DNA from 3 places in the Shewanella zhuhaiensis genome. Region 3 is predicted to be linked to each of the others. Evidence: predicted binding sites of a transcription regulator. Region 3 holds the regulator's gene; each other region holds the start of a gene.
What was found. The regulator MetJ, encoded in region 3, represses methionine synthesis genes. The targets are predictions, from matches to a motif close to TAGACGTCTAGACGTCTA.
Positions count from the first base shown of each region.

Region 1 (4,218 bases), 360 kb from region 3:
AATTCGGTAATGCCTTTTACCAGCGCATGCTCAAGGCGCTTATTCACCGGCAGGCTGCGCCACTCCAAATCTTCTTTTTTACCGGCGCCGCTGCCAGCGCCGCCGCGATACTTTTCAGCAATCTCAAGCAGTTGCTCTGTGTTGGTAGAGTCTTCCACCGGGCAGGGCAGGTTAAGCACCACGGCTTCAACCCGCTCCTTAAGCTCGGCCGGAATGTCATCGTAAATTGCCAGTTGCCCGGCGTTCACAATGCCCATGTCCATGCCTTCTTTAATGGCATGGTAGAGGAACACGGCGTGGATGGCCTCGCGCACCGGGTTATTGCCACGGAACGAGAAGGACACGTTGGACACGCCGCCGGAAATCATCGCATGGGGCAGGGTGGCCTTGATGTCGCGCACCGCCTCGATAAAGTCCACCGCGTAGTTGTCGTGCTCTTCGATGCCGGTGGCCACGGCAAAAATGTTGGGGTCGAAGATAATGTCTTCCGGTGGGAAGCCTACTTTATCAACCAGAATGCGGTAGGCGCGGGTACAGATTTCAATTTTGCGGGCGCGGGTGTCGGCCTGACCGGTTTCATCAAAGGCCATGATGATGGCGGCGGCGCCGTAGCGCTTCACCAGGGTGGCCTGCTCGATAAACTTGGCTTCGCCTTCTTTGAGGGAGATGGAGTTAACGATGCACTTGCCCTGCACGCACTTAAGGCCCGCCTCGATGACTTCCCATTTGGAGGAGTCAATCATGATGGGCACCTTGCTGATTTCAGGCTCGGAGGCGACAAGATTGAGGAAGGTGGTCATCACCTCTTCGCCATCCAGCATGCCCTCATCCATGTTGATGTCGATGATCTGGGCGCCGTTTTCCACCTGATCCCGGGCGACATCGAGCGCGGTCTCGTATTGGCCTTCTTTAATCAGCTTCAAAAACTTGGCAGAGCCTGTGACGTTGGTGCGCTCACCCACGTTCACAAACAGACTATCGGCGCTGATGGTGAGCGGCTCAAGTCCGGCGAGGCGACAGGCAACCGGCAGCTCAGGCAACTTGCGCGGCGCGTGCTTTTCAACGGCTTCGCGGATAACGCGGATATGCTCAGGGGTGGTGCCGCAGCAGCCGCCGACTATGTTCAGCATGCCTTCAATGGCCCACTGCACTATGATGTCGGCCATTTCTTCGGGTGTTTCATCGTAGCCACCGAACTCGTTTGGCAGGCCCGCGTTGGGGTGGGCCGACACATAGGATTCGCTGATGCGGGAAAGTTCTTCTACATAAGGTCGCAGCTCTTTTGGCCCCAGGGCACAGTTAAGGCCCATGCTGATGGGCTTGATATGGCGCAGCGAATTGTAAAAGGCTTCGGTGGTCTGGCCTGTGAGGGTACGGCCGGAGGCATCGGTAATGGTGCCTGAAATCATTACCGGCAGGCGCAGACCAACCTCATCAAAAATGGATTCGATGGCAAACAGCGCGGCCTTGGCGTTCAGGGTATCGAAAATGGTTTCCACCATGATGATATCGGCGCCGCCTTCAATCAGGGCTGCGGTGGATTCGCGGTAGGCGGTTACCAGATCATCGAAGTGGATATTTCGGTAACCCGGGTCATTCACATCCGGGCTGATGGAGCAGGTGCGGTTGGTGGGGCCAAGTACCCCGGCCACATAGCGGGGGATGCCGGTTTTGGCTTCCACTTCATCGGCCACTTCCCGGGCAATGTGGGCACCAACAAGGTTTATCTCGGCCGAGAGCGACTGCATGTCGTAGTCGGCCATGGCCACAGTGGTGGCGTTAAAGGTGTTGGTCTCGATGATATCGGCACCGGCCAGCAGATACTCGCGGTGGATGCCCTTGATTATCTCAGGCTGGGTGAGTACCAAGAGGTCGTTATTGCCTTTAACGTCGCAGTGCCAGTCGGCGAAGCGGCTGCCGCGGTAATGCTCTTCCTCCAGTTTGTGGCCCTGGATCATGGTTCCCATGGCGCCGTCGAGGATAAGAATGCGGTTGGAGAGATCCTCGTTCAGTCGCTGTTGACGGCTGTGGGCAAGCGCCTTGGTCGCCTGGGATAACACTGGAGTTGCCATAAAAACACCTGCAAAGTACAAAAAGGTTCAGTCCTGAATGCGCCGCCCCGTGGGGCTTTGGGCTTCTTAAACGGCAGAGCCGATAGAGCCAAAAGCCAGTTTACGGCCTGAAACAGGCTATGGCGAGGCTGCTGCGCTGGATTTCTGCGCAGCCTTTGGCCGGGGCAGAAATTTGATTTGGACATTTATACGTATAGACGTCCATAATACGCGAAAAGTCCGCCCCGGAGCAAGTAACGCTCAAGCAGGCCACGGTGCGAAAAAACAGTGCGGATAAACAACCAGAGGTGAGCGCCAGTATGATTTCCTGTGAGCTGATATTCTGGCGTCACGGCAAGTGTGAGAACGAAGGTGTGCTGCGGGGCAAAACCGACAGCGCCCCAGAGCCGTCGGCAATCCAGGCCATTGCAGAGCGTGCTGCCAACATGCCAGTGCCCCATGCCATTTTCAGCTCGCCGCTGCGTCGCTGCCTTGAGCTTGCTGAGGCGATGGCACTGCCTTTGGGGCAAGCGGTGCAATTGCAGCCCGGCCTTGCCGAGATGGACTTTGGCGACTGGGATGGCCGCAGTCTTAACGAGCTGTGGCAGCAAGAACCCATAGAGGCCTGGTGGCAGGCCCCCTGGGACCAGAACGCCGGAAACCAGCTGCCCCCCAATGGTGAAACAATGCAGGCCTTCGAGGCGCGGGTCGATGAAGTTATTGCTCAGATTCTTTGCGATGTGCAGGATGGCGAGCGGCTGTGGCTGGTGACCCACGGCGGTGTTATTCGCTGCATGATGGCTTCCTTGCTTGGGGCGAACAGAGTCGCCGGTTTTTATAATCGCCTCGATATTCCCCATGGCGCCTGTGTCCGAACCCGCTGGTTTGCCACTGCTCAGGGTTGGCAGGGGCAGCTTATCTGGCAGAATATGGAACTTGTGCGCTAAAGCGCGGATAATCTGCAGTTTAGTGGCCGTGTGGTCGCCACAAATTTGAACATTATTGGGTAAAGGTGTCGGGGGCTAAGCCAACCCGACGTGAAAAGGGAACCGGGGAGTGCCTGTTGGTACCAGCCCGGACTGTGCCCGCAACTGTGTGAAGCAAGTGTGCTATGGGTTAATAGCCGTGCTTCGAGTCAGGATACCTGCCTTTATCTGTCGCAACTTAACCTATGCATCCGGACGGGTTATCCGGAGGAGTTTTATGCCTATCAACTTTGCTCCCCCGGGCTATACCGCGGGAGATTTTCTGTTATGAACACCGCCATCACGGTGAATGAACTGTGCTGGCAGGTGAACGGCCGGGCGCTGCTGGACTCGCTCAGCTTTACCCTGAGCGGTCGTGGCATGTACGGCGTGATTGGCCCCAATGGCGCGGGCAAGTCGTCGCTGCTGCGCTGTTTATACCGTTTTATCCGCCCCGACAGCGGCACCATTGTGATTAATGGTCAGGACATAGATGCCTTCTCCCGCAAGGCCTTTGCCCGGCTGGTGGCTGTGGTGCCCCAGGAGTTGCCGCCGCTTTTTGACCTTGCCACCGAAACCGTGGTCGCAATGGGGCTTATTCCCCACAAGGGCTGGCTTGGCGCCGACAGCGCCGCCGACAAAAAGGCGGTGGCCGAAGCGCTTGCCAAGGTTGGTCTTGAAGGTTATGGCAAGCAGCCCTTTGGCAAGTTGTCCGGCGGCGAAAAGCAGCGGGCCTTGATTGCCCGGGCGCTGGTGCAGCGGCCGACGATTCTGATCCTTGATGAACCAACCAGCCATTTGGATGTGCGCTATCAAATTGAAGTGCTGGAGCTTTTGAAACGGCTCGATGTGTTTGTGCTTTGCACCATCCACGACTTAAACCTTGCCAGTGCCCTGTGTGATGAGCTGCTACTGCTGGATCACGGCCGGCTGATTGCCAAAGGCACGCCAAAACAGGTGTTGACCGAATCCCTGATTGGCGACGTATTTGGGGTGTGCTGCACCGTTGAGCCCCATCCTCAGCACGGCAAGCCGCTTATTCATTACTTTTACGGCTACGACCGAAGTCTGGGGGCGCACATATGAGCGGTATCCGCGCCTTGTTTACGCCCCTCGGGCAGCGTGATTATCTGCTGGCCGCTCTGGTACTGGCCTGTTTGGTATCCCCTGCGCTTGCCAGCATGTTTGGCGCTGCGGATATT
Region 1 covers NZ_JAKUDL010000001.1:557,441-561,658, forward strand. Annotated here, with positions in the region: gene metH (methionine synthase) at 1-2,072, opposite strand, end outside; gene MJ923_RS02360 (histidine phosphatase family protein) at 2,327-2,998, shown strand; cobalamin riboswitch at 3,045-3,217, shown strand; gene MJ923_RS02365 (ABC transporter ATP-binding protein) at 3,305-4,102, shown strand; gene MJ923_RS02370 (FecCD family ABC transporter permease) at 4,099-4,218, shown strand, end outside.
Region 1: a site for MetJ is predicted at 2,259-2,276, ahead of metH (methionine synthase). Genes of this name have one in related genera too.

Region 2 (4,218 bases), on a different contig from region 3:
CATGTTCGGGGTCACACGCAGCGAAGCGATTTGCTCCACTGGCTGGTGAGTCGGGCCGTCTTCACCCAGACCGATAGAGTCGTGGGTGTAAACCTGGATGTTCTGAACCTTCATCAGCGCAGCCATACGCATGGCGTTACGGGCATATTCCATAAACATCAGGAAGGTAGCGCCGTAAGGCACGAAGCCGCCGTGCAGAGCGATACCGTTGATGATGGCGGTCATACCGAACTCACGCACACCGTAGTGCAGGTAGTTACCGCTGGCGTCGTCACCTGTGATCGACTTGGAAGCCGAGTACATGGTCAGGTTGGATGGGGCCAGGTCAGCACTGCCGCCGAGGAATTCAGGCAGCATGGCGCCGAAGGCTTCCAGGGCGTTTTGTGAGGCTTTACGGGAAGCGATGTTGGCAGGGTTGTTCTGCAGCTTCTCGATATAGGCCTGGGCTTCTGTGCCAAAGTTGGCAGGCAGTTCGCCGTTCACGCGGCGCTGGTATTCAGCGGCCAGCTCTGGGTAAGCAGCGGCGTAAGCGGCAAACTTGGCATCCCAGGCTTTTTCAGAGGCGATACCGGCTTCTTTTGCATCCCACTCGGCATATATGTCAGCAGGAATAACGAATGGGTCGTGCTTCCAGCCAAGGAATTCACGGGCGGCTGCGATTTCAGCATCGCCCAGTGGCGCGCCGTGGCAGTCGTGTGAACCGGACTTGTTGGGAGAGCCGTAACCAATCACAGTCTTACAGCAGATGAGGGTTGGACGTGGGTCAGCCTTGGCCGCCTTGATGGCAGCGTCGATGGCGTCGGCATCGTGACCGTCAACACCGGCAATTACATGCCAGCCGTAAGATTCGAAACGCTTTGGCGTGTCGTCGGTAAACCAGCCTTCAACGTGACCGTCGATAGAGATGCCGTTGTCATCCCAGAAGGCAATCAGTTTGCCCAGACCCAGGGTGCCTGCCAGAGAGCAAGCCTCGTGGGAAATACCTTCCATCAAGCAGCCGTCACCCATGAACACGTAGGTGTAGTGGTCAACGATGTCGTGGTCGTCACGGTTGAACTGAGCCGCCAGCACTTTCTCAGCAATGGCCATACCCACGCCGTTGGTGATGCCCTGACCCAGAGGACCCGTGGTGGTTTCGATGCCTGGGGCATAACCGTACTCAGGGTGGCCTGGGGTGCGAGAGTGCAACTGACGGAATTGCTTGAGATCTTCAATAGACAGGTCATAGCCGGCCAGGTGCAGCAGCGAGTAGTGCAGCATGGAGCCGTGGCCATTGGAGAGGATGAAACGGTCGCGATCGGCCCACTGTGGGTTGGTGGGGTTGTGCTTCAGATGACCGCGCCAAAGGACTTCGGCAATATCAGCCATCCCCATTGGGGCACCGGGGTGACCGGAGTTGGCCTTTTGAACGGCGTCCATGCTGAGGACACGGATAGCGTTGGCGAGTTCTTTACGAGACATGCTCTCTCCTGCTTGTATTGAGGCTTTTCGGGCAATTGTGGGCACATATTTTCCCTTAACAGGGCTTGTGGACGCAAATTTAAATTTCCACCACAGTCGTAGAAAAATCACAGTTGCTTTTATGCAGCGGCCGCTACAGCAAACTATAGTCAAGAGGGCGTGCCAATTTAGCCCTTTATCACGCTGAATTTGTTGGATTTAATAATTTCCTTTGCCAAAACAGCCCACTGACAGTCAGGCATCTGGGTCACAAATGGCACTAAATTTTCCCAAACGGGGGATGATCGTGGAGAGAAATTCAACTAAAATGGCCGTCTAGATGTAGATGCTTCTACACGTTTAACGCTTAAAGACGAGATTTTCCAAACATGGCAAAACACTTGTTTACCTCTGAGTCGGTCTCAGAAGGTCATCCCGATAAAATTGCAGACCAGATCTCCGATGCCGTACTCGACGCTATCCTGGCCCAGGATCCCAAGGCCCGCGTTGCGTGCGAAACTTACGTAAAAACCGGTATGGTAATGGTAGGCGGTGAAATCACTACCTCTGCCTGGGTTGATATCGAAGAACTGACCCGTAACACTGTCCGTGAAATTGGCTACGTTCATTCTGACATGGGCTTCGACGCCAACTCCTGTGCGGTTCTGAGCGCCATCGGTAAGCAGTCTCCCGACATCAACCAGGGTGTTGACCGCAGCGACCCACGTGAACAGGGCGCCGGTGACCAGGGTTTGATGTTTGGCTACGCCAGCAACGAAACCGACGTACTGATGCCAGCCCCAATCACCTACGCCCACGCGCTGGTGAAGCGTCAGTCTGAAGTGCGTAAAGACGGCACCTTGCCCTGGCTGCGCCCCGACGCCAAGTCTCAGGTAACCTTCGCCTACGATGAAGGCAAGATTATCGGCATCGATGCCATCGTACTTTCTACCCAGCACTGCGACTCTGTTTCTCAGTCTGATCTGGTAGAAGGCGTGATGGAAACCATCATCAAGCCTGTGTTACCTGCCCAGTGGTTGAACAAGGACACCAAGTTCTTTATCAACCCAACCGGCCGTTTCGTTATCGGTGGCCCTATGGGTGACTGCGGTCTGACTGGTCGTAAGATCATCGTTGACACCTACGGCGGCATGGCCCGTCACGGTGGCGGCGCTTTCTCCGGTAAAGACCCATCCAAGGTTGACCGCTCAGCTGCATACGCTGCCCGTTATGTTGCCAAAAACATAGTAGCTGCCGGTCTGGCTGACCGCTGTGAAATCCAGGTTTCCTACGCCATCGGCGTGGCCGAGCCAACGTCCATCAGCATCGAGACCTTCGGTACCGGTAAGCTGCCTGAAGAGAAACTCATCCAGCTGGTGCGTCAGCACTTCGACCTGCGCCCATACGGCCTGACCGAAATGCTGAACCTGGCCCGTCCTATCTACCAGGCAACTGCCGCATACGGCCACTTCGGCCGCAGCGAGTTCCCCTGGGAGCAAACCGACAAGGCCGAGGCCCTGCGCGCAGACTCAGGTCTGTAATCAGGCACTTGCCCATAAAAAACCGCCGAAAGGCGGTTTTTTATTGTCCTGAATTGGGTATCAAGATGCGGCTGCACGGCCTTGATGGCGCTATCAGCAGTGATCGAAATGGGCGGTTTCCACCAACATAAAACCAAGCTGAGATTCAGGCACGGCCACCATTTCAAGCTCGGTCAGCTCAGAAGCAGCTGGCAGAACCTGATATTCCCAGCAGCCCTGCCAGTGATTCACAGCGCCACAAAATACCCCCTGCCCGTCTGCAAGCAGCCAATAGCCTTCACGTGGCATACCACCGCGAAATGCGCTGACCTTAAGACCTTTATGCTGACACAGGCTGAAGGCAAACCTGAGTTTATCCCAGGCGCTTAACGGATGATGGGCATAGGGTGCCAGTAAGGATTCGATATGGGTGGGACTTACAGCCATGGCTCTCCCTGTTGGTCGGCGCTGTATTCACTGCTGTCGCTGGAGGCATCATTGTGCAGCATGGCGTAGGCGCGGGCAATCTCGGCCGGCATCGCCTTGGCATACAGCCACCCCTGCACATAACCTACGCCGGCGTTAGCCACAAAGGTGGCTTCGGCTTCGGTTTCCACTCCTTCGGCCACCAGCGCAAACCCCAGGTTCTGACACAAATCACACACCTGACAATAGAGCACCCGCCCCTTATCTTCCTGCGCTTTGGCCAGCATGCTGCGGTCTAATTTAATGCCGTCCACACCGATTTGAGTCAGCAAGCTAAGGCTCGAAAAACCGGTGCCAAAGTCATCCAGCAGGAAACGAAACCCAAGGGTTTGCAATTGCTCTATCGACCTGTTGATGCCATCCAGATCCTTCATAAAGGCGCTTTCGAGGATCTCCACCTCAATTTGCGCCGCATAGCGCCCAAGGGCGGTTCTGAGGCGATCGAGCATCTGCACATCGTTGAGATTATTGGGGTCAAGGTTGATGCTCACCTTGGGCTGAAAACCCATTTTCTCCCAACGAGTTAAATCTTCTGCCACTGTGGTTATCACAAAGCGATCAATCACGTGGGAAAAGCCCGCCTTCTGGAAGGCATCGATAAACCAGGGGCCTTTTATCTGACCATGGGCATCTTTAAGCCGCAGCAAGGCCTCGAAACCGACAACCTTTTTCTCCGGCAACTTGAGTTTGGGCTGATAGTAGATAAGCAGTTCACCGGACAGCACTTCACGGACAGTTTTTTCAAGGTTGCGGCTGGCTGCCAGGGTCTCCG
Region 2 covers NZ_JAKUDL010000003.1:331,001-335,218, reverse strand. Annotated here, with positions in the region: gene tkt (transketolase) at 1-1,461, opposite strand, end outside; gene metK (methionine adenosyltransferase) at 1,830-2,981, shown strand; gene MJ923_RS11115 (hypothetical protein) at 3,075-3,407, opposite strand; gene MJ923_RS11110 (EAL domain-containing protein) at 3,398-4,218, opposite strand, start outside.
Region 2: a site for MetJ is predicted at 1,770-1,787, ahead of metK (methionine adenosyltransferase). Genes of this name have one in related genera too.

Region 3 (4,218 bases):
TCATCCTTTACGCCGGTCAATCTTACCTGTCCTGACCGCTTGAATCGATTCAGCCAAAAGCCCGCATTTTGCGGGCTTTTTTTGCGTAAATTTCCGCCAATCCCCCACGGCTGAACTACGCTTTTAGGAGGCTTGCTGTATGCCGTAAAAGAACGATGCCGGGGGGAGAAAGGGATGAAAACAAAGCTCGTGGCAGCCTCGTTGGGGCTGGTGTTCAGCCAGTATGGATTGTGCGCGCAGGACGTTTTTGAAGCCCGCAGTGATGCCATGGGCGGCACTGGTGTGGCATCAGCCAGCCTGGAGGCGGCCCCCTGGATGAACCCGGCGCTCCTGTCTTTACCCGGTTATACCGAAGGAGACTTTGGGCTGCTTATTCCTGTGCTGGGGGCCGAAGTGTCAGACAAAGACAATATGACCGACAAGTTCGACACCCTCGAAGATAACTACAATGGCCTGGATACGGCCATCAATAACGGCGATGTGGTTGCCATAGATGCCTACCGCGCTGCCCTGCTGGCCAACCTTAAGGGGCTTGATGGCAACACAGCGTATGCCTCAGCCGGTATTGGTTTCAGCTTTGCCATGCCAACCAAGGGTATGAGCTGGGGCGTGTATTATCGCAGTTATCTCGATGGCGTCGCAGTGGCGGATATCAGCGATGCCGATTTGGTACTGCTGGAAACCCTTGACCCCATGAATCCCCCTGAACTCGATGACCTGACCTCCCAGGGGCGGGTGATTGCCGGTGCTTCTTCGGAGCTGGCGCTCTCGGTCAGCATGCCACTGTCGATAGTGAATATGCCGGTCACCATCGGCCTGACCCCCAAGCTGCAGCGGCTCGACAGCTTCAACTACGCCGTCAGTGCCAACAACTTTGATGCAGGCGACTTCGACAGCGACGATTACCGTAACGATGACACTGGATTCAATCTGGATGCCGGTCTTGCCATTATGCCGATGCGCGGCCTGACCCTGGGCTTGGTGGGGCGTAATTTAATTGAGCGCGAGCTGGAAACCGTGGAGTCAGAAGGGGTGCAGCTTAAATACCGCGCCGGCCCCATGGTGACACTGGGCGCCGCATACACCAGCGCCAGTTGGCAGCTGAGCACCGATTTGGATTTGACCGACAACGAAAAGTTTGTCGGCCTTGAAGGCACCAAATACTGGCGTTTTGGCGGAGAATGGCAAGCGCTCGACTGGCTGTCGCTGAGGCTTGGTTATCGCCAGGATCTGAATGATATGACCGCCGATATCTACTCGGTGGGCACAGGTTTTCAGATTGGCGAAGGCTTCAAGCTCGACCTCACCGGGATGTGGGGTGACAATGACACCGTCGGCGCCGTATTGCAGAGCTCATATCACTTTTAAAAGCCCGCCCTTGAGTGAAGGCGCCTAAGTTCAGAGCTCGGCGAGGGACTTCAGTGTCAGCAGCAGGGCGCTGAGACTACATAAAACCAGGGTTGCGACTCTGGTTTTTTGTTTATCGACTCTGCCAAGCAGTTTGCCAGCAACCCAATAACCGGCAACGACTGCGGGCAACAGGGTGACTGACCACCAAAGCTGAGCCTCGGTTACCAGCCCGGCAAAGGCCAGAATACTCAAGGCAATCAGCGAGCTGAAAATGAAAAAGGCGGACAGGGCCGCACGGAACTTGCCGGGGTCTTTGCCTGCCAGCAGTATCGCCATCGGTGGCCCGCCAATGGCGGCGATGGTACCAAACACGCCGGAGACGGTGCCGGCAATAAACAGGGTCACGCGGTTAATGGGCGCGCTCAGGCGCAGCAGGCTCAGGGCTACCGCCAAAAATACGATAGTGGCGATGGCGAGGCCAAGTACCGGCGTGGGCGCGGCAAGCAGCAATGCTGCGCCTAAAAGTCCGCCGGGGATCCGCCCCAGCAGCGCATATTGCAGCCCGGAAAACTCAAGGGCGCTGCGCTCTCTCAGTAAGGTGAGCAGGGCAATGGAAAAGCCCATCAGAATAACAGGCACAGGCACCAGTTCGGGCTCGACCAGATACAGCAGCGGGCTTGCCACCACGGCGAGACCAAAACCAATCAGGCTTTGGATTAGCGCACCACTGAAAATAATTAACAGCGCCAGCACCAGAGTGAGAGGATCGGACAACATTTACCAGCTCCTGAAACGACACAAGGACCCGGAGGGGTCCTTGTGCTAGTGTGGAAGGGAGGCTTACTCCATGTCTTCCCATTCGATGCCCATCTCATCCATCAGCTTTTTGGCCTCGGAAGGAATAGAATCGGGCTTATCCTTGGACAGATCATCGTCGTTTGGCAGTGGCTGGCCGGTATAGGCGTGGAGGAAAGCCTCACACAGGAGCTCACTGTTGGTGGCATGACGAAGGTTGTTAACCTGGCGGCGGGTGCGCTCGTCTGTCAGGATTTTCAACACTTTCAAAGGAATGGAAACGGTGATCTTTTTCACCTGCTCATTCTTTTTGCCGTGCTCAGCGTAAGGGCTGATGTATTCGCCATTCCATTCAGTCATTGACTCACCTGTTAAATCCAAATTTCGCAGCAGATTTTAAACCCTTACGAAATACAGTCAAATTATTGCTGCGAAAACGCGCCAAACATCAGTAGATTTCCTGATATTTGGACGTCTAAACGTCTCGATGCCTATTGACGATTGGCGTCCGCTTGAGTTAATTTAGACGTCCAGACATCTTTATTTCCGTCGTAGACTATCCGGAGGAACACAGAATGACACAGCGCAAAGCAGCCACCATCGCGGTGCGTCAGGGCATCGAGAGCGACACCCAGCATGGCGCCGTGGTTCCTCCCATTTATCTGTCGACCAATTATTCCTTCGATGGCCACAAGAATCCGCGCAAATTCGACTACAGCCGCTCGGGTAATCCGACCCGTTGTATTCTGGGCGAAGCCCTGGCTGAGCTTGAACAAGGCGCGACCGGGGTTGTGACCTGTACCGGCATGGCCGCTATTACCCTGGTGACCAGCCTTCTGGGGCCGGATGACCTCTTGGTTGTGCCCCACGATTGTTACGGTGGCAGCTATCGTCTGTTCACCAATCTCGCCAACAAAGGCGCATTCAAGCTGGCTGTTGTGGATCAGACCGATGGCGCTGCACTGGCGGCTGCCATTGCCCAAAAGCCTCGGATGGTATGGCTCGAAACCCCATCCAACCCGCTGCTGCGGGTCGTGGATATCCAGGCCATCAGCAATGCCAGCCACGAGGTGGGCGCCCTGGTGGTGGTGGACAACACCTTCCTGTCGCCCATTTTGCAGCAACCGCTGCTGCTCGGTGCTGACATAGTTATTCACTCCACTACCAAGTACATCAATGGTCACAGCGATGTGGTTGGCGGCGCTGTGATTGCCAAGGATGCCGAGCTGGGCGAGACCCTGCACTGGTGGTCCAACACCCTGGGGCTGACCGGCAGCGCCTTCGACAGCTACCTGACCCTGCGCGGCATTCGCACCCTGGGTGTGCGGGTGCGTGAGCATCAGTCCAATGCCCAGCGCATTGTTGAAGTGCTGAATAACAGCCCCCAGGTGAGCAAGGTCTACTACCCTGGGCTTGCCGATCACCCTGGCCATGAAATTGCCGCAAGACAGCAAAAAGGCTTTGGCGCTATGCTGAGTTTTGAACTGGTTGGCGGCGAGAAAGAAGTGGTGGCATTCCTTGAATCGCTGCAACACTTCAGCGTGGCAGAAAGCTTAGGCGGAGTGGAGTCCCTGATTGCTGTACCCGCCACCATGACCCACAGAGCCATGGTGCCAGAGGCCCGTGCCGAGGCCGGAATTAAAGACACCCTACTGCGCCTGTCGGTGGGGATTGAAGATGCAGAAGATTTAGTGGCCGACATCAAGGCCGCCCTGGCTGCCGTAGCAGCCTGTTAAATAGGAGTCAGTGATGGCGCGTTGTCATTTGCATAAGTTTGGTGGCTCCAGTCTGGCCGATGCTGACTGTTACCGCCGCGTGGCCCATATCCTGCTGACCCAGGGGCACAGCGACGATCTGGTGGTGGTATCTGCCGCCGGTAAAACCACCAACTTTTTGTATAAGCTGCTTTCGCTGCGCGATGCCAAAGAGCTGTGGCAGGAAGAATTGCAGGTGCTGATAAGCTATCAGCAGGGGCTTATCGAGCAGCTGCTCAGCGCCGAGCAGGCCCGCCATCTGCGTGAGCGCCTGTCTACCGATAAGGCACAGTTGGTCAGCCTCTTGTCGCTGGAAACC
Region 3 covers NZ_JAKUDL010000001.1:193,246-197,463, forward strand. Annotated here, with positions in the region: gene nrfD (NrfD/PsrC family molybdoenzyme membrane anchor subunit) at 1-35, shown strand, start outside; gene MJ923_RS00815 (conjugal transfer protein TraF) at 175-1,368, shown strand; gene MJ923_RS00820 (sulfite exporter TauE/SafE family protein) at 1,399-2,127, opposite strand; gene metJ (met regulon transcriptional regulator MetJ) at 2,191-2,505, opposite strand; gene metB (cystathionine gamma-synthase) at 2,721-3,881, shown strand; gene MJ923_RS00835 (bifunctional aspartate kinase/homoserine dehydrogenase II) at 3,895-4,218, shown strand, end outside.